4 regions of the Paenibacillus praedii genome follow, and region 1 is predicted to be linked to each of the others. Evidence: riboswitches for the same ligand, from Rfam matches in the RefSeq annotation. Region 1 holds a riboswitch; each other region holds the start of a gene.
What was found. A riboswitch is a leader RNA that binds a small molecule or an ion and turns the genes downstream of it on or off. The one in region 1 is predicted to bind cyclic di-AMP.
Positions count from the first base shown of each region.

Region 2: it holds a riboswitch for cyclic di-AMP, as region 1 does, so the genes downstream of both, ACO9K6_RS04575 (TrkH family potassium uptake protein) here and ACO9K6_RS16315 (ubiquitin-like domain-containing protein) in region 1, are expected to answer to the same signal.
Region 3: it holds a riboswitch for cyclic di-AMP, as region 1 does, so the genes downstream of both, ACO9K6_RS15715 (C40 family peptidase) here and ACO9K6_RS16315 (ubiquitin-like domain-containing protein) in region 1, are expected to answer to the same signal.
Region 4: it holds a riboswitch for cyclic di-AMP, as region 1 does, so the genes downstream of both, ACO9K6_RS18795 (C40 family peptidase) here and ACO9K6_RS16315 (ubiquitin-like domain-containing protein) in region 1, are expected to answer to the same signal.

Region 1 is NZ_JBMWAM010000019.1:21,516-27,566, forward strand. Features, by position in the region: gene ACO9K6_RS16305 (HD domain-containing protein) at 1-636, shown strand, start outside; gene ACO9K6_RS16310 (TatD family hydrolase) at 654-1,427, shown strand; cyclic di-AMP (ydaO/yuaA leader) riboswitch at 1,612-1,794, shown strand; gene ACO9K6_RS16315 (ubiquitin-like domain-containing protein) at 2,043-3,194, shown strand; gene rnmV (ribonuclease M5) at 3,318-3,866, shown strand; gene rsmA (16S rRNA (adenine(1518)-N(6)/adenine(1519)-N(6))-dimethyltransferase RsmA) at 3,870-4,787, shown strand; gene yabG (sporulation peptidase YabG) at 4,860-5,744, shown strand; gene veg (biofilm formation stimulator Veg) at 5,929-6,051, shown strand, end outside.
Region 2 is NZ_JBMWAM010000003.1:102,285-108,335, forward strand. Features, by position in the region: gene sdhA (succinate dehydrogenase flavoprotein subunit) at 1-27, opposite strand, end outside; gene ACO9K6_RS04560 (succinate dehydrogenase cytochrome b558 subunit) at 52-723, opposite strand; gene ACO9K6_RS04565 (LysR family transcriptional regulator) at 925-1,833, shown strand; gene ACO9K6_RS04570 (potassium channel family protein) at 1,892-2,554, opposite strand; gene ACO9K6_RS04575 (TrkH family potassium uptake protein) at 2,572-3,912, opposite strand; cyclic di-AMP (ydaO/yuaA leader) riboswitch at 4,005-4,207, opposite strand; gene ACO9K6_RS04580 (CPBP family intramembrane glutamic endopeptidase) at 4,454-6,051, shown strand, end outside; gene uvrC (excinuclease ABC subunit UvrC) at 6,048-6,051, opposite strand, start outside.
Region 3 is NZ_JBMWAM010000017.1:86,171-92,221, reverse strand. Features, by position in the region: gene ACO9K6_RS15730 (protein-glutamine gamma-glutamyltransferase) at 21-755, opposite strand; gene ACO9K6_RS15725 (BlaI/MecI/CopY family transcriptional regulator) at 1,073-1,489, opposite strand; gene ACO9K6_RS15720 (F510_1955 family glycosylhydrolase) at 1,571-2,494, opposite strand; gene ACO9K6_RS15715 (C40 family peptidase) at 2,757-3,233, opposite strand; cyclic di-AMP (ydaO/yuaA leader) riboswitch at 3,237-3,374, opposite strand; gene ACO9K6_RS15710 (ATP-binding protein) at 3,506-4,819, opposite strand; gene ACO9K6_RS15705 (Cof-type HAD-IIB family hydrolase) at 5,021-5,794, opposite strand.
Region 4 is NZ_JBMWAM010000026.1:29,143-35,193, forward strand. Features, by position in the region: gene ACO9K6_RS18785 (MFS transporter) at 1-581, shown strand, start outside; gene ACO9K6_RS18790 (cryptochrome/photolyase family protein) at 606-1,952, opposite strand; gene ACO9K6_RS18795 (C40 family peptidase) at 2,119-2,598, opposite strand; cyclic di-AMP (ydaO/yuaA leader) riboswitch at 2,602-2,752, opposite strand; gene ACO9K6_RS18800 (hypothetical protein) at 3,126-3,947, opposite strand; gene ACO9K6_RS18805 (M1 family metallopeptidase) at 3,975-5,990, opposite strand.

The sequences.
Region 1 (6,051 bases):
TCGCGATATCAGATGTATTGGCAGATTTACTTCCATCCGGTAACTAGAAGCTCTGAGATTATTTTACGGCAAATATTTCGTAGAGCGCAGGAGCTTTACGGGGGTGGTTATGCCTTTGAATGGTTGCCAAGCCCGCTAAAAGGCCTGCTGCAAAATAAAATGAACGTACATGATTATTTGAAGCTGGATGAGGCGCTTGTTCAGACGGTGTTCATGCAGTGGTCGGAGGAGAGCGACTCATTGCTGAGCGATTTATGCGACAGGTTTTTGAATCGCAAATTATATAAGTACATAACCATCGATAACCCGGATGAAACGTTATTAAATGAAATAAGCGATTGCTTTTCTTCTATAGGAATGAGTCCGGATTATCATATAGAGATCGACTTTCCCTTTGACCTGCCATATGACGTATATCGACCGGATAAAAAAGAAGGCGAAAAGAAAGAAAAAGCGCCGATTTTGTTGCTTCAAGGGGAGGATGAGATCAGCGAAATATCCACCAAATCCGACATTGTTCGCTCGATTACGGGACTTCATCAAGGGGAATACCATTTATACTATCCGGAGGAGCTACTGCGCGCATCCATACATTTGCTGCCTATGTCGATCAAAAAAATATTTAAATTAGATTAAAGGAGCCTAACATTAACATGACACAGCTGTTTGATACGCATACACATATGGATTCCTACAAGTTTGATGAAGATCGTGAGGAGGCTATCCAGCGAGCGAGAGACGCTGGCGTTCATATGCTTGTCAATATTGGCTTTAACCGTGAGACAATCCCAACGACCATGGCGCTTGCTGAACAGTACGATTTTGTTTATGCGGCGGTTGGCTGGCATCCGGTGGACAGCATCGATATGCTCCCGGAGGATTTAGATTGGATCGAGCGCTTATGCGCGCATAAGAAGGTCGTAGCTATCGGTGAGATCGGACTTGATTATCATTGGGATACCTCACCTAAGGACGTTCAACAGCGGGTCTTTCGTGAACAAATCCGGCTGGCTAAAAGGCTTGGCAAGCCGATCGTCATCCATAATCGCGATGCGCATGAGGATATCGTTCGTATATTGCGGGAGGAAAAGGCTTCTGAGGTTGGCGGCGTTATGCATTGTTTTTCAGGAAGCTGGGAGACGGCCAAGCTATGCCTCGATATGAACTTTTATATTTCGTTTGGGGGTCCTGTGACCTTCAAAAATGCACGCGTTCCCAAAGAGGTGCTTAAGCAGGTTCCGCTTGACCGAATTTTGATCGAAACCGATGCTCCTTATTTGGCGCCTCATCCGTTCCGCGGGAAGAGAAATGAGACCGCTTATGTGTCTTTAGTCGCAGAGACAGCGGCTGAAATTTTAGGCAAAACGGTTGAAGAGATAGGGACAATAACAACTGAAAATGGAAAAAAATGTTTTGGAATTGTCTAATATCACATGAAATGAAGAGAAATTAAGACCTTTATCAAGTAAAAAGTGATTTTTATCCCGAAAATCGCTTAATTTTTCGGTCATTATCCACCTTTTTCGCTTAAATCGTCTTTTATCGTATCTTTACAATTGACCATGGATGAGGGTATGATTCATCTCAGAGCATTAAACTTTTGTATTGGATTTCCAGTTTGCGCTTAATCTCCATTCGGAGAGCGGGGGAACCAAATGCGGAGAAAATCGACCGCATTTTGAATTCTTCAGGGGTGAATTTCGGAGCCTTTGCCATGAGCATTGCGTTTCGACTAGGGCGACTCTCTTGTCCGAACCCGTCAGCTAACCTCGTAAGCGTTCATAGAGAGTGATCAACCTCGTGCATCCATTTTTATCTGTATCCCAGAGCGTCAGCTACCCGGGAAGCCACGAAACAGATCCTCTGTCGACGGCTTCTTTTTTATTTTCGAATAATCGGGATGCAGTTGACATAGGGTGAAAATGGAGGTGGAAGATCAATAGAATTGCTGGAGTGCGTGCTTGCACGCCAAAATACTATAGTCGCGTCAGTTGTATCATGCGTAACACTTGGCGGCGGGGCTATGAAGGAGGACCGATGAAGTGGGAATACTCCAGGTTAAGGACACCCATGGGAAACGATCATCCAGCATGTCTTTCGCATTGCGATGGAAGCGTGAAAACTTGCGTTTGATTCTTTTAAGTGCTGCTATCTCAATCGCTATGACTTTCATGTTTTTGGTGTTGTTGTACGGAACGGCTGTCAAAAGCGTCTCCGTAGTGGTGAATGGACAAGAAACCGTTGTGGAAACAAAGCAATGGGTCCTGCAACGCCTACTGGATGAACAAGCTATCACGATTGGACCACATGACGAGGTGTCCGTACCGCTTAACGCGGCAATTAAGGATGGAGATCGTATCGAGGTTACTCATGCGATACCCGTTATTGTGAAAGCTGATGGCAAGACCTCCACTGTATACACGACAGAAAGAACAGTGCAGGCGGCGATCGAGGAATTAAATATTCCAGTTCGTGGTCAAGATAAAGTTATTCCTCCGCTTGAGACAGAAGTGGATGAGGAATTAACGGTGACGGTCGTGCGTGTCGATACGAGAGTGTCGGAAACGGAGCACCAGGTGCCTTACTCCATTGTGAAGAAGAACGATCCATCCTTGGAGGCAGGCAAAGAAAAACTCGTGCAGACAGGTAAGAAAGGTCTTATCGTCGAGCAGATCGAGAAGCAATATGAGAATGGCGTTCTGATCTCGAAGAAAACGGTCAACAAGGTTGTGGAGACAGCAGCCGTTGATCACGTTATTGTGGTCGGAACGAAGAAGAAGGAAGAACCTAAAGTAACGGTGCTCTCGAATAACACACCGAGCATCAAGACGCTAACGAAGGGCGGCGTCAGCTTTAAGGCGAAGAAAGTGCTGAGCAATGTTACCTTAACAGCCTATACAGCTGGTGTTGCGTCAACCGGCAAGGATGAAGATCATCCGCAATACGGGATTACCGCATCAGGGGCACGTGTGAAAGAAGGACGGACCATAGCTGTCGACCCTAGTGTTATTCCAATCGGCTGGTGGGTTTACATTGAAGGAATTGGCTTCCGCCGCGCAGAGGATAAAGGCGGCGCGATAAAAGGCCATAAAATCGATGTTTACTTTGACAGTTCTAAGACTGCGACCAAGTTCGGCAGGAAGAAAGGCATTAAGGTTTATGTGCTCGGGCCTAATAAGCCGACGGCAAGCTAATTCAAGCGGCCATCATCATTTTATCGTAAGATCGAATAAAATATGTCATCATAAAGGAGAGGCCTTGCCTCTTCTTTTTGTATATTTGTCAATTGATTACGTTTGTAGAGGGGAATAATCCAGATGATCAAGGAGATCATTGTCGTAGAGGGCAAGGATGATACGGTAGCGATCAAGAGAGCAGTCGATGCGGACACGATCGAGACGAATGGGTCAGCGATTGGGGAGGCTGTGCTGCGTCGTATTGCACTTGCGAATGAGCGCCGCGGCGTCATTATATTTACTGACCCCGATCACGCGGGGGAACGCATACGCAAAATTGTCGCGAGACACGCACCAGGCTGCAAGCATGCATTTCTGCCACAGGAGAAGGCGTTGTATAAAGGCGATATCGGTATCGAGAATGCGAGCCCCGAGGCGATTCGTCAGGCGCTCTCGGAGCTTCGCACGGAGACGGATGATGAAGCGGGGGAAATTAGCTGGGAGGATCTGATGGAAGCGGGACTGATCGTCCATCCAGAAGCGTCCAGCAGACGCTTGCACATCGGCAAGCTGCTCGGAATCGGCTATGCGAACGGAAAGCAGTTCTATAAGCGTTGTACAAGCTTCCGGATATCAAAGGCGGAATTTCTTGAGGCGCGTCGTCAGATGGAAGAGGAATTGGGGGTATAGTGAATGAATGAACAAAACCATGGTGCGGGAGCAGCGAGGGCGTCCTCTGCAGAGGTGGCCACGCCGAAGCGTACGAAGGAGATTATTTCAAAATACGGTTTCTCCTTTAAGAAAAGCTTGGGTCAAAACTTTCTCATCGATCAAAATATTTTAAATAAAATTGTCGCAGCAGCCGGGCTTGATCATACAAAGGGCGCCTTGGAAATCGGTCCGGGTATCGGAGCGCTTACGCAGCGATTGGCGGAAGCAGCCGGCAAAGTAACGGCGGTTGAAATTGATAATCGGCTTATTCCCATTTTGCGCGATATTTTGGCTGATGAGCAGCACACGACAGTCATTCACGGAGATATCCTAAAGCTGGACTTAAAGCAGCTGTTCGCAGATCAATTTGCTGATGTCACAGGTGTAAGCGTCGTTGCGAATTTACCTTACTATGTGACGACGCCAATCCTCATGAAGCTGCTGGAGGAGAAGCTGCCTCTTGAGCATATTGTCGTTATGATCCAGAAGGAGGTAGCGGAGCGAATGGCTGCGAAGCCCGGAGGCAAAGTATATGGCAGCCTTAGTGTAGCCGTGCAGTATTATTGCGTGCCGGAGGTCGTATGTACAGTGCCGCATACGGTATTCATTCCGCAGCCTAATGTTGATTCCGCCGTTATTAAGCTTTCCCTTCGGGAGAAACCAGCCGTAGATGTGCCGGATGAGGAGCATTTCTTTAAGGTAGTGCAGGCCAGCTTTGCTCAGCGCCGTAAGACGCTGGCGAACAACTTGACTGCGTTTGTAGGCAAGGAGCGGCGCGAGGCATTGACAGAGCTGCTGCAGCAATGCGGCATTGATCCAATAAGGCGAGGCGAAACGCTGTCGCTGGAGGAATTTGCGCGCATTAGCCGCAGTATGCTGGAGGCCGGCTGGAGAAGCTAGTTTTCGGAGGCCGTAAAAATACTCACCATTCGCCCTGTCTGCCCATAGGATAGACGAAGAGGTGATTGATCCATGAAGCAGGGGGACCTGGTCGTCCGCAAATCATATGGCGGTGACGTGCTGTTCCGAGTTGAAGCTGTTCGTACGTATTTTGCCGTCCTGAAGGGCACGGATTACCGATTACTTGCGGATGCTCCGATTCCCGATCTGTCGGTCGTATACGATCCAGAATCGACAAGAGCAGTACAGCAAGTCCGCATTAAAGTGAAAGATTCGATAAGGCGTATGCACACTGAGCGTGAGCGCCATGCCGTAGAAACGGAAGACCATATTCGGCATGCGGTGCAGCAAAGTCAGGCTTTCTTTGAAGTGCCGGGCAAAGTGCTCCATCTCGACGGTGACGGAAATTACTTGAAGAAGAGCATGCAGCTATATAATACGATGCATGTTCCTTCACATGGGCTTCATGTGCATGAATCCCAAATGGCTGATGTGCTGCACCGTTTACTTCCTCAAATCAAGCCTGATATTGTAGTGATCACAGGTCATGACGGGTTGTTAAAAAATCGAGCGTCAATGGATCTTTATAGTCTGAGCAGTTATAAAAATTCGCAGCATTTCGTCAATGCGGTCCGTGCAGCCAGGGATTATGAGAAGAGCCGTGATAGCTTGATCGTGATCGCAGGGGCATGCCAGTCTCATTTTGAAGCGTTGCTGCAGGCAGGCTCCAACTTCGCAAGCTCCCCTGGACGAATATTAATCCATGCGCTTGATCCTGTTTACATTGCAATTAAAGCAAGCTATACGTCAATCAAGGATACGATTAATTTGGCTGACGTGATACATGGAACGATAAGCGGGATTGACGGCGTAGGCGGTATTGAGACGTTAGGTCGTTTCCGCGTAGGCTTGCCGAAGCCCCAAATTACGGCAGCGAATTCAACCTTGATGGCTTAGCCTCGCCATCTTTGTGCAGCAACTTCTTAAATTGTCTATTTTTAGTTTTTGTATGCGTGGTTTTTTAAAAATGGGTGAATTCACCGTTGACAAGTAAATATTCTTGCTGATATAATAATTTGCTTTGTTTGACAAACCCTCTTTTTTTGTTTATAATGGACAAGGAAAGAGGTGGTAGTGGACAATGGCAAAAAATACGCTATTGGATATAAAACGCAGTTTGGAAGCTCATGTTGGCTCCAAAATCCGTCTTCGAGCTAACGGTGGCCGACGAAAGACCATCGAAAGAACCGGAACGTTGGAAGAA
Region 2 (6,051 bases), on a different contig from region 1:
AACGATGATAATTTTATTTTTTGCCATAACGCTTCGCTCCTTGTCTTCAAACTAACCGATATTCGTAAGTGTCCATGCTGCACTTGCAGCTTCCTTGAACTCGTTGCCGCTAAATGCGATAAGTGAAAGTATAAACAATGCGGAAACGATAACAAAAATACCCATGCAAATGTACGAAGAAATGCGCTGCGCTCTAGGATTAATCGTAATTCCCCAGCTTATGAGGAATGCCCATAGTCCATTGCTGAAATGGAATACAGCAGCAAGCACCCCGATTACATAAAGGACAAAGTATGTCGGATTGCTCGCGATATGATGCATCGTGGAGCCAAGCTCTTCATGTGTAATATTGCCGAGGTAGATTTGCATCCTTGTTTGATATACGTGCCAGAACACGAATACAAAGGTAATAACCCCTGTAACTCGCTGAGCGGTAAATGCCCAGTTGCGGCCGTATTTAAAGCGTCCTGTATTAGTGTTCGATTGATATGCGACATATAAGCCGTAAATACCATGGAACAATAACGGGAGGTAAATACCGAAAATCTCGAGCACTGGAATAAGCGGCAAGCTGTTGATCAAATGCACGCCCTTGTCGAAGCCTTCGGGTCCTCGCTCAAACGCCTGGTAATTTGTCAATCCGTGCACGACGATAAATCCGCCGAGTGGAATGATCCCGAGAAGCGAGTGAAGCTTGCGCGAGAAATACGAATTTCCTTTCATGTCATTCCTTCTCCTTTCAAAACTGTGAGTGCTCTCATGCATTTTTAACAAATCATTCTACATTGTAACCCCAGCATGTACACCCGTCAACAATTCTTGACACAGATTAGCCATACTTCCCATCCTACTCCTTTTCAGCTTATAATGGAATTGCTTATTTTTTATAAATTCTTATAACAAAACGACATAAGGAGTACTTCCATGAATGAAGAGATGCATGTGTTCACCGTTATCGTTGAGCAGTCAAGCATGAACAAAGCATCCGTCCTGCTCAATTTATCTCAGCCTGCGCTATCACGCAAAATAGCGAAGCTAGAGCAAGAAATCGGTACGCCTTTATTCCGCCGCATCGGAAAACGACTAGAGCTCACCCGAATCGGCCAGCTTACCTATGAATACGCGCTCGAGGTGAGGCAGCTGCATCGCAAATATTTGCAGGCCGTTTCTGACTTCACCGCCCTAGGCCATACTACGCTGACGATCGGCGCCAGCCTGACGACGCTGCAAACGACGCTGCCCGATCTCATTCGCACTTTGACGGACACCCATCCGGAAATCGATATTAAAGCCGTTACCGGCAAAACACATGAAATTGTCTCGCTGGTCCGCGATCATAAGGTTGATATCGGAGTCGTTGCTTCCAGCATTGAGGACTCGACGCTGCGCTGCATTCCGTTGTTCGAGGATCATCTATCGCTCGTGCTCCCGCGTAATCAGGTCATTACCGATAAAGGAACGCTGGGCATTCAGGATTTGACCGGCATGCCGATGATCCTGTTCTCCAAAGGAACATGGTACCGTCTGTTGACGGACGAGCTGTTCGATAAATATCATTTGCAGCCGGATGTGCGAATGGAGATTGACTCCTTCGAAGCGATCCTTCGCTTGCTGCACACCTGCAGAGCAGCAACCCTGCTTCCGCACTCCTATATGCGCCATCAGCTGCTTGAGGATAATGAGCTTCTCGTCATTCCGATCCGCGAGCTGGAGGATACGAAACGCATGACATCGCTTATCCATGCCGATGGAGCCGCATTAAGCCCTACTGTACGGATGTGGATTAATGAAATAGCCGCGAACTTCCCTACGCAAAAGGACAGCAGCTTCTAAAATAAGGCTGCTGTCCTTCATCTTTTCCAATTAAACTATTAAACATCCGTACAAAACACTAACGGATAACCGTAGCCTCAAAATCCTCAATCTGCTCATTTGTACCAATAATAACCATGACATCGCGTTCCGTCAGCACATCAACTGCGGTAGGCGCAATAATAATGCCGCCAGGCTTGTTAATCGCTACGATGCTGCAGCCAAACCGAGCCCGCGGATTGAGATCATGAAGCGATTTACCGTTTAAGCATTGCGGTACGGCTAGCTCTGCGATCGTGTAATCCTTGGAAAGCTCGATGTAATCAAGTAGGTTAGGCGAAACTAGCTGATGCGCTACTCGAATTCCCATATCACGCTCTGGATAAACGACGCGATCGACACCAATTTTCTCAAGCACACGACCGTGCAGCTCACTCATAGCCTTAGCCACAACCTTCTTTACACCCAGATCCTTAAGCAGAATCGTCGTCAAAATACTTGCTTGTATATCATCGCCAATCGCAACGACACCGCAGTCAAAGTTGCGCACGCCAAGCGATCGCAGCGCCTCTTCATCCGTACAATCGGCAGAAACCGCATACGTCAGCAAGCTGCTCATATCTTGAACGGCCTCCTCGTCCTTATCAATACCGAGCACCTCATGACCAAGCTCTACCAGCTCCCGTCCCAGACTAGAGCCAAATCGTCCCAGGCCGACTATTACAAACTGACTTTTCTTAATCCCCACTTGTGTTTCCCCTATCCAATCGTAATTTTCCCTTCAGGATGCCGGTACAATTCTTTTTCTGCTCCGTTACCCAGCGCATAAGCTAGCGTTAACGGTCCAAGCCGCCCGGCAAACATCGTAATGGCAATAATAATTTTGCTAATCTCGGACAGCTCTGGCGTTAAGCCAAGCGATAATCCCACTGTGGCGAATGCCGAGGTCGCTTCGAACAATAAATCAAGGAACTTATGATCCTCTATCATGGAAAGCAGCATCGTGACGAAAACGACGAGCCCAAGCGACAGCATCGTAATCGTTAATGCTTTAAAGATGCGGTCCTTGCCCAAGCGATAGCGGAATAGCACAATATCCTCACGACCTCGAATCATGGCCAATACGGCCCCGATCAGCACAGCGAACGTCGTCGTTTTGATCCCGCCCCCCGTCGAGCCCGGAGAGGCCCCGATAAACATCAATATAATTATAAAAAACTGTGTAGCTTGACGCAGTACACTCAAATCAAGCGAGTTATAGCCGGCTGTCCTCGGCATAACCGATTGGAAAAACGATGAAAATAATTTCCCTCCCCAATCGAGCGGGCCCAGTGTCAAATGGTTCGAAAATTCAAATATGAAAATGACCACCGTTCCGAATGCAATAAGCGAGCCAGTCATCGTTAAGACAACCTTACTGTGCAGTGACAGCCTGCGATTTTTGCGAAGCTCCGACAAGTCTGACAAGACGACGAAACCCAGACCCCCGAACACAACAAGCAGCATCGCTGTAATATTCACAACAGGATCGGTGACGTACATCGTCAAGCTTCGAAAATCGCCAAATATGTCAAAGCCGGCATTGTTAAAGGCTGAAATGGAGTGGAAGATGCCAAAATAAATCGCTTTGCCGAGCGGCATATCCGCTGCGAACCGGAATGCAAAGAATGTCGCGCCAATCAGCTCTATGGTCAGAGAATAAATAATTACGCGCCGAATTAAGCGAACGATTCCTTCCATGCTGGCCTGATTCATCGCTTCTTGCAAAATCAGCCGCTCCCTCAAAGAAATCTTCTTGCGCAGCACGAGCGCGAAGAGCGTGGCCATCGTCATAAACCCTAAGCCGCCTAGCTGAAACAGTACCATTAATATAATTTGACCCGGAACAGAGAAATAAGTTCCTGTATCCACCACCACCAGACCTGTAACACAGGTGGCTGAGGTCGCAGTAAATAACGCGTCTATAAATGGAAGCCGGTCGCCAGTTGCCGAAGCAAAAGGCATAGATAGCAGGAAAGCTCCTAATAATATAATAAGCGCAAAGCCCGTAACCAAAACACGCGGCGGAGACCCTTTCCATATATTCCAACTGATTTTCATGTACCAACCTTCTTTTGCATGTTGTGTTATAATCGGCAGGCACTCTGCGGGCATAAAAAAAAGCACTGGAAACTCAAGTGCTCTGTGCGATGAGTCCTGTTCCAATACGCCTACGAGGTTAGCTGACGGATTCGGGCCTGGACAGGCGGCCCTAATTAGCTTGAGAAAATGTTCCTCTTGCTAAAATTCACCCCTTGCCTCCGCATGAGAACAGCTTGACGAGCAGCTTGTTTCATTTTGTGCGACGGCTTTATGGTTCCCCCGTTTTCCTAAGGAAATTCGGCTGTGTTATTCATTTAGTATGACGTTTACGATTATAATCCCAAAGCAGGCCCCATATAAAGCTTGCATTAAGTACAAAAGAGACGATTTTTGACCAAAAACGGGCAACCGCCAATAACAGCATCCCTAAAGCTTGTTGCACATCGTTATTTCTCATTCTATTGACCGCAAACGTACTTTTGGGTTGGATAATTCAGGGATTAATATGATATGGTAATGGAATAGTACATTTAATAATACATTTACTTGAGGTGAACTAATGATCGATTCAATTAAACCGAATGAATGGAAACGATTTGTATGGGCCGCTCTCGCCTGCTTTGCTATTTATCTATACTTGGATATTAGCCCGATGTTGAAGTCAATTTCTTCAGGCGAATATGTTACAAAGGTAATTGACAAATCAGAAGCGGAACAGCAGGCCGCAGCGTTCGCGGAGCAGCAAGCCGGACTCGCGGTCAAATCCGCTAAAGCCGTGCATCAAACAGATAAAATGATGAATGGCTACCTGTCCAAGGAAGAACTAATTACAGACTACAGCGATCAATACGACGCCCGTTACCCTACGGATACCTTTCAGGTCGAACTAAAATTCGAGCCGCGGGGCAGCGGCTTCGTTTATGTGCATATGCAAAGCGGCGACGTCGTCGCTTGGAACCTTCATATAGATGGACAGCCGCTTGCCGAAGCAGATATCGAGCAGGCTGCCGCCGACTTTTTAGTAAGCCAAGGCTTTCGTACAGAGGAAATAAGCAGCGGGCAAGTGTTTGAAAATGGCGAATGGTATTCGAAGCCTGCAGGCTACAGCATAAAAGATGCGGCACTAAACGTGGACGTAGACGCCCGCTTCATTGATAACCGCGTAGTCATTACAAAATACAAGCCTGCCTTCGTCGCACCATCTGACTATGTCAAGTATGTAGAAGGACAGGATTCGCTGGCTGGCTGGCTGACCGGCATCGGGTACCTTTGCATGAGCATTGTATTGGGCATTCTAGCCATTATTTACGCAGTGCTTTATCGCAAATTCACCTCGTTTAAGTATGGGATTGTGCTGACCATCATATTCTTTATTACTTATGTCATCATGAATCTGAACGTTCTGGACGGGATTCGCGCATCCATGGGCGAAATGGATGCTGCTGACTCCGCTATTCTCATTACGGCCATCTTCACCGTATTCCTTGCCATTCCGATGGCAGGCTCCATTTACATCTCGCTTATCGCCGGCGACGGGCTGTGGAAGGCGCAGGGGCGCGCATTGTGGCCACGCTTCGGGCAGCAGGGCTACGGAAATTATGTTTGGCGAAGCATGGGCTTGTCGTATTTATTCGCGATCATCCTCTTCGCCATACAAGCCGTCATATTTAGAGTTCTCGAATTCACGATCGGCACATGGAGCACAACAGATGCCACACAATCGCCCTATAACATGGGCATCCTATGGCTTATGCCTGTTCTTGCCTGGGCGGCAGCCATATCGGAGGAAGCGGTGTTCCGTTTCTTCGGGATCGGTTTGTTCCGCAAATGGTTCAAAAACACATTCGCCGCAGCGCTGCTGCCGACATTATTCTGGGCGCTTGGACATGTCATGTATCCATTCTACCCCTCAACAACAAGGTTAATAGAGCTAATGATTATCGGGCTCCTATTCAGTTTTATATTTGTGCGATACGGGCTCATTACAGCGATGTTTACCCATGCGATATTTAACAGCGTTGCCGTTGGTATATCGTTGTTGACAATCGGTTCAGCGCCAAACATCGTTTCCGCTATTTTCTTCACTATCCTGCCTGTACCGATCGCTTGGATGATCAAATATTTCAGCAGCAAAAAAGAAAAGAAGCCGTCCGTTAC
Region 3 (6,051 bases), on a different contig from region 1:
TTGTGAATCCCTCTAACATTTTAAGACAATCGTCGTAAACCCTCAAAATCGGGCATGAGTACCGTATCCTGCAGAAAAGCGGAAATCGTGCTGCCCGGCTCCCTCATTCGGTTGAGCGCAGCGATGGTTCCCTCCCCGGATTCAATTCCGATACCATGACCAAAATACAAATTTTTGTCCAGCATAACGACATTCTCGCCCTGCCACTCCGGCGTGTCCCGATCATGCTGGGGGTTCTTGAAATAAAGCACATCGCCCGGATAGGCTTCATCGATATTATAGGTCATATTGAGACGAAGGTCGCGATCGGTCTGCCAATCCCGCAAAAACAGATTTTGAAAATTTCGGTTAAACACGTTGTCTCCTATTGTATCAAGCACCGCCTTATAAAGAATTATGATAATGGCTCCTGCGCATTCAAAGGCATATAGCTGTCCATTCTCAAAAATATCGTTAATCGCGACCGACGGCTGCACGCCGCTCCTCAGCTGAAAGCCCCCGTTATCGGTAACCATCCAATACCGCTCGTTGGCTCTCGAATTCGAAAAGGCTGCAAAGCTAACCCCGCTCGCATACATAGCCTTTGCCGCTTCGACGATATGCGTGCGCATCTTCAGCTCGAACACCAGCGCATCGACAGTAGGATAACGATAAACGGCGGTACTCCTCTGCTTGTCTAGCAATATTCGCCGCTCCAGCTCCGACAGCATGAGGGGGCTAAGCTGAAACGTCTGACTCCCTGCAACTAAAATCACTTTTTTTCCTCCAAGTCATCATTTACTCTGATGGGTTATTGTACGTGTAAAAAAGTTTTTTGTGAGAAGTAATACATACAGAAAACTCGTGTAACCTGACGCAAATTAATACCTTCAAAGCGATGATGAGCAAACTCACGGACAGTATCGGCAGCGAATTCATATTTGCAGAAAAAAAAGACAACCGCCGGACCTCCTAACGGTCAGCGGTTGTCTTTTCTGTTTGCTCCTTGCACCGGTATTATGTATACATGGATTAATGATGCATGCCCGGCATCTCGTCGTTGGAAATAGAAAGAAAAACAAAGTGATGGCGGCTATACTTCATCTTTATCACGCTTCCACTGTCTGATCCGTTCCTCCATCAGCCGCATGAGCTCCGGATCGGTCTGCTCAAACGCATCGAAGAAATGATTCACAACCATTTGCCCATACTCCTGAACCAATCCTTCCGTCACATGCCGGGTTTGCTCTTCTATAAACTGCTCTTTTCGCTGTACAGCCCGGAACGTACTAGCCTTATTCCTGCCTTTGCCAGAGGATGTTTTCACTAAATGACCCTTCTCTGTCAGGCGATTCAATACGGTCATTATCGTATTAACGGAGAGCTCCTCGTGAAGCAAGGCTAACACTTTTTTGATCGAAACCTCATCTTCCTCTTCCCATACAATCTCCATAATCCGAGCTTCCAACGGGCCAAAAAAACGATTCAGCCCTTCTCCGCTTAGCTTCATTCGTTGAATTTTCAAGCCTGCTGCTCCTCCCCCACCCCAAGCGGCCCATGTACTTTCCTCGTCACCAAACACCAGCCTTATTTACCTGCTGGAAAGTCCTTTACCCTTGTCTGCGATTTGACTCCAGCTAAGCCCGTTATCCTTGCTTAGAAAAACGTTCATACTAGAGGTCGCTAAGGCAAACTCATTCTCTTGCTTTGGGTTTTGTGCAATATACATGATCGCATCATCAGAGGCAAGCGGCAGTACGGATAATGATGAGGTTTTATCTCCTGTATGCCGCAGCAATATACCTTTTCCTCCAATAAAAAGATCGCCGTGAATGCCAAAAGCAAGTGCAGTCACCACTTGATCTACAGGCAGTTTATGAAATTGGTCCCCAAAATCAGTTGATAGAAACGCCCCGCTGCTCGTGCTGACCGCTATCGTCGCCGGGTCGGTCGGATGCGCCGCCATCGCAATCAAATCGCCGGATATCCCGTTCATGCCGCTTCTCTCCCAGGTGAGCGCTTCATCCTGCGACCGATAGAGACCGACGGCATCAAGCTTGGCATTCGGCTGTGGATTGAACAAATAGATAGTTTCCGTCTCATAGCCGACCGCAAGCCAATGAAAATCCTCCACACCTTGAAAGTCCAATATTTCAACACTTTTTCCTAGGTCCGTACTTCTTACGATGCCAAGCGGGTCCTGAAGCTCAGAGCTTCTTGCAGGGTGACCGCTGCTGTAAAATCCATTCTTCACAGCATTAAAGCCCATATAGTCATGCTTGTCGCCCTCTAATGGCTGCCAACGATCGTTTGCATAGGATACTAAACCTTCATGCGCAGGAATGATCAATTGCTTCCCGTCGCTTGTATACCCGAGTCCATGTATATGCCTTAAGGATACACTCTCTTTATCCGTCCGGTTTATGAACATAATAATTACAAGTAAAATAAGGACAGCGATAATGGCAACAACGCCAAATTTCATTTTCGAGTTTATTTTCATGTTGGCTTTCACGTTTGCACCCCAATTTAACACTACAATATGTAGTTATTTCGATACTACATATTGTAGTATCCATTCGATGAAGTTGCAACTTTACAGGAAGCCAGCGGCATCTGTTTCATGAGCAACACCTTCCTTATGTTTTGTTTATCATAGTATTGGCCGCTCAAACGCAAGATATTTATCGGGTCAGACGATAATTTTTCAATTATTTTGCAATCCATCATAAAAAAAAAGACGATTATGAATGACTTCATAATCGTCCATTTTTATATTATTTTACTGCCATCATCGCTTCGTGTGTTTTTTGTTCTACGACACGACGAGCCGTTACATAACGATTTTCATAGTAGCTGTCGCTTAGCTTATTGATCGTAACGCCTCTGCTGGAAGAAGAATGCGCAAACTTTCCTTCTCCTATGTAAATGCCGGCATGAGAGACTCCTCTTCCGCTTGTATCAAAGAAGACCAAATCTCCCGGGCGCAGTTCATCTTTATCAACCTTTTCGCCAATTACGGACTGTGATTTAGACGTTCTAGGCAATTTCACATTAAATTTATTATAGATATGAAGAATAAAGCCTGAACAATCAAAACCGCTGGTGGTGGTGCCTCCCCATTTGTAAGGAGTTCCGACAACATCATTAATTGCGCCTGCTAATACTGTTGGTTCGGCCTTCTGCGCCAGCACGCTTCCTCCGCCAGCAAATAACATCAAACAGGATAAAAAAACAATAAACACTCTTTTCAAAACTGTTTCTCCCTTCGTTGCCTACGAGGTTAGCTTATGGGTTCGGTTGAAGATCCCTATGCTCTTGGAGTTTCCCAAAAACAATTCACCCTAGGTGGTTCCCCCGTTTCCTGTAAATCAAGAATTCGGCGTTCTTATAACTTCTCTGAATGAAAATATTCGCTTAATTTAGGCATAATCCTCCAATTAATTTATTAGAATCCTTTCATTTTTACTCATTAAACGATATTTTATTATAAACCTTGCATGAAAAAAGTCTCATCTATTTCATATTATCCAATTACGACAGGCAGGCTGACATGGGCTATCGTTCCCCGTCCGATCTCGCTATCCATATGTATTTCACCGCCAAAATGGTCGATCAGCTTCTTGACCATAAACAATCCGATCCCTTGTCCGTTTTTCTCTACATTCATTTTTTCATGCTTGCGGTACAAGCTTTGCTGCTGCTCCGCACTCATGCCGATTCCACAATCCTCGATTTCAAGCCCCAGCGTATAATTGTTGACTTCCGCCCGGAAATGTACGCAGCTGCCCTCATGGCTGTATTTCACCGCATTGGACAGCAGGTTCGAAATAATGAGGCGTAAGCCAGTCGCATTGCTATTCATAATCTCTTGCCCGGTTAACGTGATGCTCCGGTTCAATTGAATACTCTGAGTGCGCGCTTTCACTTCCATCATCGTAACCACCTCCTCAATAATAGGAAGTGGATGAATCTCGCTTGTCTGCCACAGCGCTTCCGACGTGAGCATTTGCTCCGTATTCAAAATATGCGATATCTCATGATCGATGACAGCCACATAATCCGCAATATCGGCCAGTTTTTTGGCAGCGTTTGCATTGATCTTCAGCTCCCGGTCATTTAACAGCATAGTTGCGTAGGCTTTTATAACCGTTAACGGATTCCGAACCTCGTGTGAAATAACCTGGACGAAGTCCAGCTTCTTTTTGTAAAAATCCATTTCATTCTGAATTTTTGCGTGCTCAGCCAGAGAAGGAAAGATAGCAGGCTTACCCGGATTGTAGTATAGGCGTGAGTGTGTCAACTGTTTATCCGACATGACGTATTCATGGGATTGCATCAACCGCATATGCAAGCTGGCTGTTAAGTTGTGTCCAGCATAGGCACACACCGTTAAGATGCCTAGCTGCAGGATGGCAATATCACATTCTCTCTCGTACGCATCCAACTCTTCCTCTATGTTGTCACTCTCTACCCACTCTACATTTCCCCATACTCGAATCGGAATGCTTTGATCCAAAAAGGGCTGCATGACATACATGAAGTTTTGTACCACTTTTTCCGAGGTAAAAATACCGTTCAGCGCATAAAAATCATAGCTGTCCACATATCTGATGCTGGCTATATCATCACCAAAGCCGACGACATGCAATTGCTCCTTAATGAGCTCAAATCTTTCCCTGTTATCCGTAAAAATAATTTGTTGGCCCTGCTGTACGCCCGCTATAATAAATGATACTGCATTTCCAATATACGCATCGAGATGATCGTAGGTATACAGAATATGCGCATCATTGGCAACTTGAATGCTTTCTGTTAACTGGACGATACGAGTCGTCATAGCGGTTACCCCCATCGATCAAGCAATCTAATTAATTTTAAACTTTCTATTATTATTTATTCGATATCAAGCATATTTCTCCTTCACATTTTAGTTCTTAAGCATTAAAAAAGCTGATGTGAATGGATATTCACCTCAGCCTTTATTATTATTTTTATATAATTTCACACTCATATTTATTATTTATTAACATTGCATTGATTACAGCAGACCTGCTTTCACTAGGCCGTTGCGAATGCCTTGCTCGTCCACATGAGTCGTCACATAATCCGCATAGGGCAGCAGCTCTGGGTGCGAGTTGCCCATCGCGACGCCAAAGCCTACGATCTCAAGCATTTCCTTATCGTTCAGCCCGTCTCCGAAAGCAACCGCGTCCGCTGATGTAAGCCCCAGCTTATCCAGCAGCGCCTCGATGCCTTGCGCCTTCGAGCCTCCCGCAGGAAGCACGTCAATCGCCTGCGGATGCCAGCGGATGAGTTTAAGCTCATTATTCAGGCCCTCGTACAAATGCTCGTCATTACTTTCACAGTGCAAAAACACCTGATAGATGCTATCGGTTTTCCAAAAATCTGGATTGTAGCCGGGCAAATCCACCTTTAATGAATTAACCGAATCGATGACAAACGGGTGATCCTCTTTGTCGGCGAAGAACGAATGCTCGCCTTCAAATACGAGACTGTGGCCATGCTCGCCCGCTATTTTCACCAACGCCTCCAAGCTGCTTTTTTCCATTTCACGCTTATACAGTGGAGCACCCTTATACACGACATAGGCGCCGTTCAACGTTACGAACGAATCAATCCCAAGCTTCTCCGCCAGCGGCTTAATGAAATAGGGCGCTCTGCCCGTTGCAATAACCGGCTCAATGCCCCTTTCCTTCAGCTCGGCGATCGCTCTGACTGTATCCTCCGGTATTTCCTTTTGCTCATTGATTAACGTGCCATCGATGTCAAAAAATACGATTTTGTAGCCCACTCTGGTCCCTCTCCTCTTCGTTGTTGCAAACGTATGCCGCCTGTTGTTATTTCCCTAGTATATATAATTACTTTCCGAAAAGGAATGCCGCCAGCTGAAGTCTAAGCCTTTTCCGGAATCGGTCGCTTGACGCATCCCAGCCGCATCCTGTATATTGGTAGAAATTAGTTGAATAAGCACGGCTTACGAAGGAAGCACCCGTAAGAGATGGCGTATAACGCCTATCTTGCTGGTGCTTTTTTTTGCGTTATACGCCG
Region 4 (6,051 bases), on a different contig from region 1:
TGCTGCTGGCCGCTTTGTTTTTTATGATTTATGTCGGGATGGAGATGAGCTTCTCGAATTATTTGCCATCGATCCTGATTGCCCGCTCGGATGTCGGTGAAGCGGGGGCGGCGGCAGTGCTCAGTTTATTCTGGGGAACGGTCGTGCTGGGACGAATATTCGCGGGTGTGCTTGCTGAACGGATGGGCTATGCCCGCTACTTATTGATAGCCACGGTAGGCGCAGCCATTGTCATTGTTTTAATGGCAGCGATAGGGCAGTTGAGCTGGATGCTTGTATGGGTAGCGCTTAGCGGTTTGTTCTTCTCGGGCATCTTCGGTATCGCGCTCGTCTATGCGAACGTGCTTATTCCAGGGATGACGGAGCGCACGACAAGCCTGCTTGTCGCCTTTGGCGGCCTTGGCGGCGCCATATTCCCTCGACTGACAGGCTGGTTCATGGATCGGTTTCAAGTGCAGGCAACCTTGTGGTATATTAGCGCACTCGTGCTGCTTATGCTGCTTCTATTAGCCGTCATGCTCGTGCTCGGCAGAAAGCGCAGTCAAATACAGGAGCGGAGCGATGCGCTTGCCGAAGCATAAGGATGTATAGCGGGATAATGGCCGTTATTTCATTATCGTTTTGTACATGTCGATCGCTCGTGCGCGAGAAGCCTTTAGATCAACGATGGCGCTGCTGAGCGGCTGGTGAATGCTCTTGCCCGGCATATGTGCGAGATGCGGCAGCCAGTGTCTGATGTAGCTTCCGTCTGGATCATGCGTCTGCGACTGCGTCGCCGGATTCATAATTCGGAAATAAGGAGCGGCATCATAGCCAAGCGAGGAGCACCACAGCCAGCCTCCGCGATTCAACGTGTTATCGTAGTCGCTTAAGTGAAGGCGGAAATACTGTTCGCCAAGCGTGAATGGACAGAGCAGGTTTTTTGTCAAAAACATAGCGGTCACCATTCGCAGCCGATTTGGCAGCTCGCCTGTCCGATTCAGCTGTGTCATGGCCGCATCGATAATCGGAATGCCGGTTGCGCCGGCCGCCCACGCTTCGAAGTGCTCGTCTGTTAACGGGGAAAGGTCTGCTAGCTGCTCATAGCGGAAGTAGTCCTCATGATACATCGCCTGGTACAAATAAAAATCGCGCCATGCCAGCTGCCGCAGCCAAGACTCCGAGCCCGGCAGTCCCTGCGTTGCTTCGTAGGCTTGACGAGCCGAGATTGCCCCTGTATTCAAGTAGCGTGCGAGCCCGCTCGTATGCTCCTCCGCATAGGCATCGCGGCAATCCGCATAGCCGGCAAGCCTCTCGCGGACAAAGCGCTCAAGCCTAGCTTCCGGTTTTTCTGATCCGCTTAAACCGGCTGTACCGCCCAGCGCACTAGCGATGGGCTCAGGCAAGGCAAACTCGGCAGCAACGGCACTGCTTATCTCCCCCATGGTTTTCAGGTCATGGATTGTGGCCATACTCATTGGACTATAGCATTGCAGCATATAGCTGCTCCACATGCGATAGAACGGCGTGAACACTTTATACGGCTCCGATCGCCGGGCGAATGCGGGGAAAGCCTCAAGATCAGCCAGCGGCGCATCTTGAAGTGACAACCAGCGTCGCCCTAGTCTGATGGCCGTTTGCTGAAGCCGCTCATCCCGGCTCCGCGAGTATGGCGTGTAATCCGCATGAACGATGACCTCGTCAATGGGATGGACCTGCAGAAGCGCCTCGATGATTCGTGAGGGGTCGCCATGCAGCACATGAAGCTCTTTGCCGGCATTTGAATAGCTTTGAAGCAGGGCGGCGGCTTGGTTCACAAAGTTGCGTCCGCTGTGGCTGGTAAGACGGCCGTCAACCGTGAAGGTCGGATCTAAAATAAACAAATGGATACCTTCTGTATCCCTCTTTTGTAAATAATCAAATGCGCGCAAATCGGAGGTACGCAAATCCTTGCGGTGAATAAACAAATACATCTGGTCCTGCTCCTTTCCTATACCGCAGCAAAAAACGCTGTTTCATTGAAGACAGAATAAAAACAGCAAAGCCGCATGCGGTTTGTCGTAAATGGACAAACAGCTGCGGCTTTGCTGGGCGAGTTTATCCTTACATCCCTCGCCTCGGAGGGGCGCTTAGATTACTCTATTTTGTTTCAGCAGCATACTTCTCGAAGCCTTCCGAGTCAAGGACGCGGCGCGCGGTTACAAAACGTTTCTCGTAATAAGAGGAGTCGATTTTGTCTGTTACAACGCCTCTGCTGGAGGATGCGTGCGCAATTATGCCGTCTCCAATATAGATGCTGACATGAGAAATGGCGCCGTTATTGCCGCCGATCGTGTCGAAGAACACAAGATCTCCCGGAAGCAGGTCAGCCTTAGCGACCTTCGTTCCTTCTTTTGCTTGTGAAGAGGAGGTACGCGGAAGCTCGATGCCCATTTTATTGAATACATATGTCGTAAAGCCGGAGCAATCGAAGCCCTTCGTTGAGTTTCCTCCCATTTTGTACGGACTACCAATAACAGCATTGGTATATCCGTTCAGCTTGGAATCTGCGAATGCGCTTCCCGCTTGAAAAGCAAGCATAAGCACGATACCAAGGAGCAATGCGGTAACCTTTTTCAATGGTGGAGCTCCTTCCAATGCCGACGAGGTTAGCTGTGGGGTTCGGTTGAAGGTCCCCTATGATTCCTCCTACGCTGAGCAATTCAGACGTCAGAATCAATTCACCCAAAGTGGTTCCCCCGTTTCCCGTTAGGAAATTAGGCAGTTATGAGATGTACTCGTGAATTATTCGATTTATTTCATTAAACTCCTCCCTCTACTGGGTAATTCTAATAATTCTCATGTAACCTTTAGACTAATATGGCTTCTTTTAAGCATCATTTCTGGAATAAAACAAATGGCAATCCTGCTTTTTGATGATATCGCGCGACTTAATTTCATTAATTATGTAAAGCCTTCGTGAAATATGCCGATTTGTCCTGCTGCAGTGAAGCTGCGCAGACTAGTCCAATGGCCTAAAGCAAGCGGAATTATGCCATTTCGGAGCCAAAAGATTAAAAAAATCTCATGATTTGAAATATCCGAAAATACAGGCAAAAAACCTCCCCTACCACTTTTTTTCCGTGGCATGAGAGGTTATTTACAATCTAAGAAATACGTTTCGTCTGCAAGCAATCGAATTGAGCCGCAATCGTCCACACCTTCATCAGCGTTCGCACGAGATGATAGCCTTGATGCAGAATAAGCGCGAGCAAGCCGGCCCAGATCATAGATACACTGGATACGACAAGTCCAAGAACTGCGCTAATGGCCCACATGAGCAGTGAAATTGCGGCAAATGCCAGAAAATTTCTTACTGCATGCCACAGGGAGGGAAGTATCCCTTGACCTGATGTCGCGCCGAATTGCATCGCCAGGAACAGCAGGTGCAGTACCGTGCCCCAAAGCGCCCAAAGCGCCGCTCCCGGCAGTACCGCTTGCAGCAGCTCCGGGACGGAGCCGCTGGCAAGCAAGGAGTCGAGCGCGCGGGGCAGCAGCCACCAGGCGGGGGCCAGCACAAGCACCGATTCCAGCCAGTAGAGCAGCATGACCGGCTTCCAGGCTTTGCGAATGCCCTCGAGGAAACGGGTGCTGGCTCCATCCCTCATCTGGTGATGCATGGAATACAGTAGACCTGCATTAAAAAGCGGCGTCAGCAGCATTCGAGCAGCGAATAAGCCGCCAAGCATCCAAAGGTATGGCGTAATGAGATCCGTCTTAAACAGATGAATCTGTGCCTCCGTCATGAAAAGCTGTACAGCTGATTCAGACGGATACTTGCTCGGAAACCGCCGCAGCAGCGGAGAAATGACCGAATCAATAAAACGATATAAGAAAAACCCCCAGGCGAGCTGATAAATAAATAATAAAATCACAAGGTGAAAATGCTTGCCTGTCAGCCACCAGCCTTGCTTCATATGAATCTTCATCGATTATCGCCCCTTGAACGCTATTACTTACCAGCTCAGCGACCCGAGCAGCCCTTCAATCAGCTTGACAACGCCAAGGCTCCATCTTGTGCGGCTCTCTTCCGGCAGTTGGGCTTGCATATAGTTATTGATTATTTTATTGTCCAGCACGTTGGTGTGGTTAGGATCGACGACTGCCCAGTCGAGCGGCGCAGTATGCACCAGCTTATAATGCATATGGGATTGCTCCGCGTTCCAAAGCATCGACACCTTCTTGCCGTCCGTAAACTGCATGACAATCGGAATCTCGCCATTGACTCCGCCATGCCGCTTAACCAGTACGACAGATTCGTACATGTCCGTCCCCTCCAGCGTTACCGGCCTCACCTGAATGGACGCGATAGAGAAGTCCGCCATTTGATCATCATAGACATACTGACTGAAGTAGTCATGCCATTTTGTCTTCGTGACCTGTTCAACCACCCGTTGGAAATCTGCCGTAGAAGGGTGCTTAAACCTATATTTCTGAAAATAAGTTCTCAAAATTTTCTGCATCGTTCGCTCTCCAACCTGATTCTCGATGCCAATGAGGACGAGCTTCGCTCTCATGTATACATTCTCGGCATATTGCGAGTGGCTCTTATAGGCCCAGGAAGGCTGCTTGAGTGGTGCGGGATCAGTCATATAGCTTGCTTCCACGCGGAGATTAGCTTCGATGCCGTAGGCAGCCTCCATGACTTTATCCTCCGCATAAGAGGTGAAGCCTTCATCAAGCCATGCTTCCTCGAATTCGTTGGAGGCGACCATGCCATACCAAAATTGATGGCCGATTTCATGCACGACTGTGCGCTCCAAATCATAGCCGGGGTTTTCTTTCTCGGCCGCAAAAGCGGTAATAAGCGTAGGATACTCCATGCCGCCGGCCCCGTTCGCTCCCTTAGGCGGAACAACGATGGAGAGTGTACTGTATGGATACTCACCGTACCACTTCGCATAGCTCGACAAAGCGGATTTGGCAGCATGCATGTACCTGTCCCTCAGCTTCGCGTGAGCCGGATCAAGGTAAAGCTTGATCCTTACGCCGGGAATACCCGTATCGGAGTAAGCCGTTTCCTCGTAGACGAAATCAGGCGAAGCCGACCAAGCAAAATCGTGCACATCATCGGCGTAAAACTGATAGATCTTTGTCTGTTCCTTCATCTCAATAGCTTTCGTCTGGAAGCCTGTAGCGGCAACGGTATAGGCCTCCGGTACCTTGATCCGAACGCTGTAGATGCCGAAGTCACTGTAGAATTCGGAGTTGCCATGATACTGATGCACATTCCAGCCCTCGGCCGTGCGGCCTCGCGTGCCTGCGGTTTCGTATACAGCAAGCTTAGGGAACCACTGACCGGCCATGACGAAGTTTCCGGAGTAGCCCATGCGCGCGAATACCTCGGGCAGCTTGACTTCAAAGGCCATCCGCAGCGTGATTGAATTGCCTGGCGCTATAGGCTCAGGAAGGCGGATTTTGGCGAGTGTGCGGTCGTTCTCGTTGCCATCATCGGGTTGTACGTACTGCAGACGCGGCAGAAGGCTCTCGCCATTTAGCATTTCCAGCGTTAGAAGGTTCATATGGCCGTTGCTGGCGGCGGTGGCTTTGTCCTGACGAAGTTTGCCGCCGGATTCCTGCATGAACGTCGTTTTGTCTGACTGGAAGGCATTCGGATACAGATGGAAGTAGAGCTCGGACACTGTTTTTTTACCTGGATTGGTCCAGGTTACTGCTTGTTCGCCGTTTAAGCGCTGCGCATCCTCCAGTAAATGAACGTTGATATGGTACTCAACGACCCGGTTGCTGAGTGATTGCGGCTTTGGCGTCATGATGATGTTCGGCTCCTGCACGACGGGCGGCTTGGCCGAATTTTGGACAGGGACAGCTGCTTGCTTGGCTGCGGCGGCGGGGGCGAAAGCATACGTATATTGGGATTGCCAAGCAGTCCCGAAGTCGTGCTGCATAGATACAGCGAGCAGGACGACTGCGAGTGATACGAATAAAAAGCGTTTGAAATAGCGTGGAGTCATTGAACGTTTCCCTCCCGTTGACAAGCATCTACAGCATGTATATGTTTGCTTTTCGAGGAAT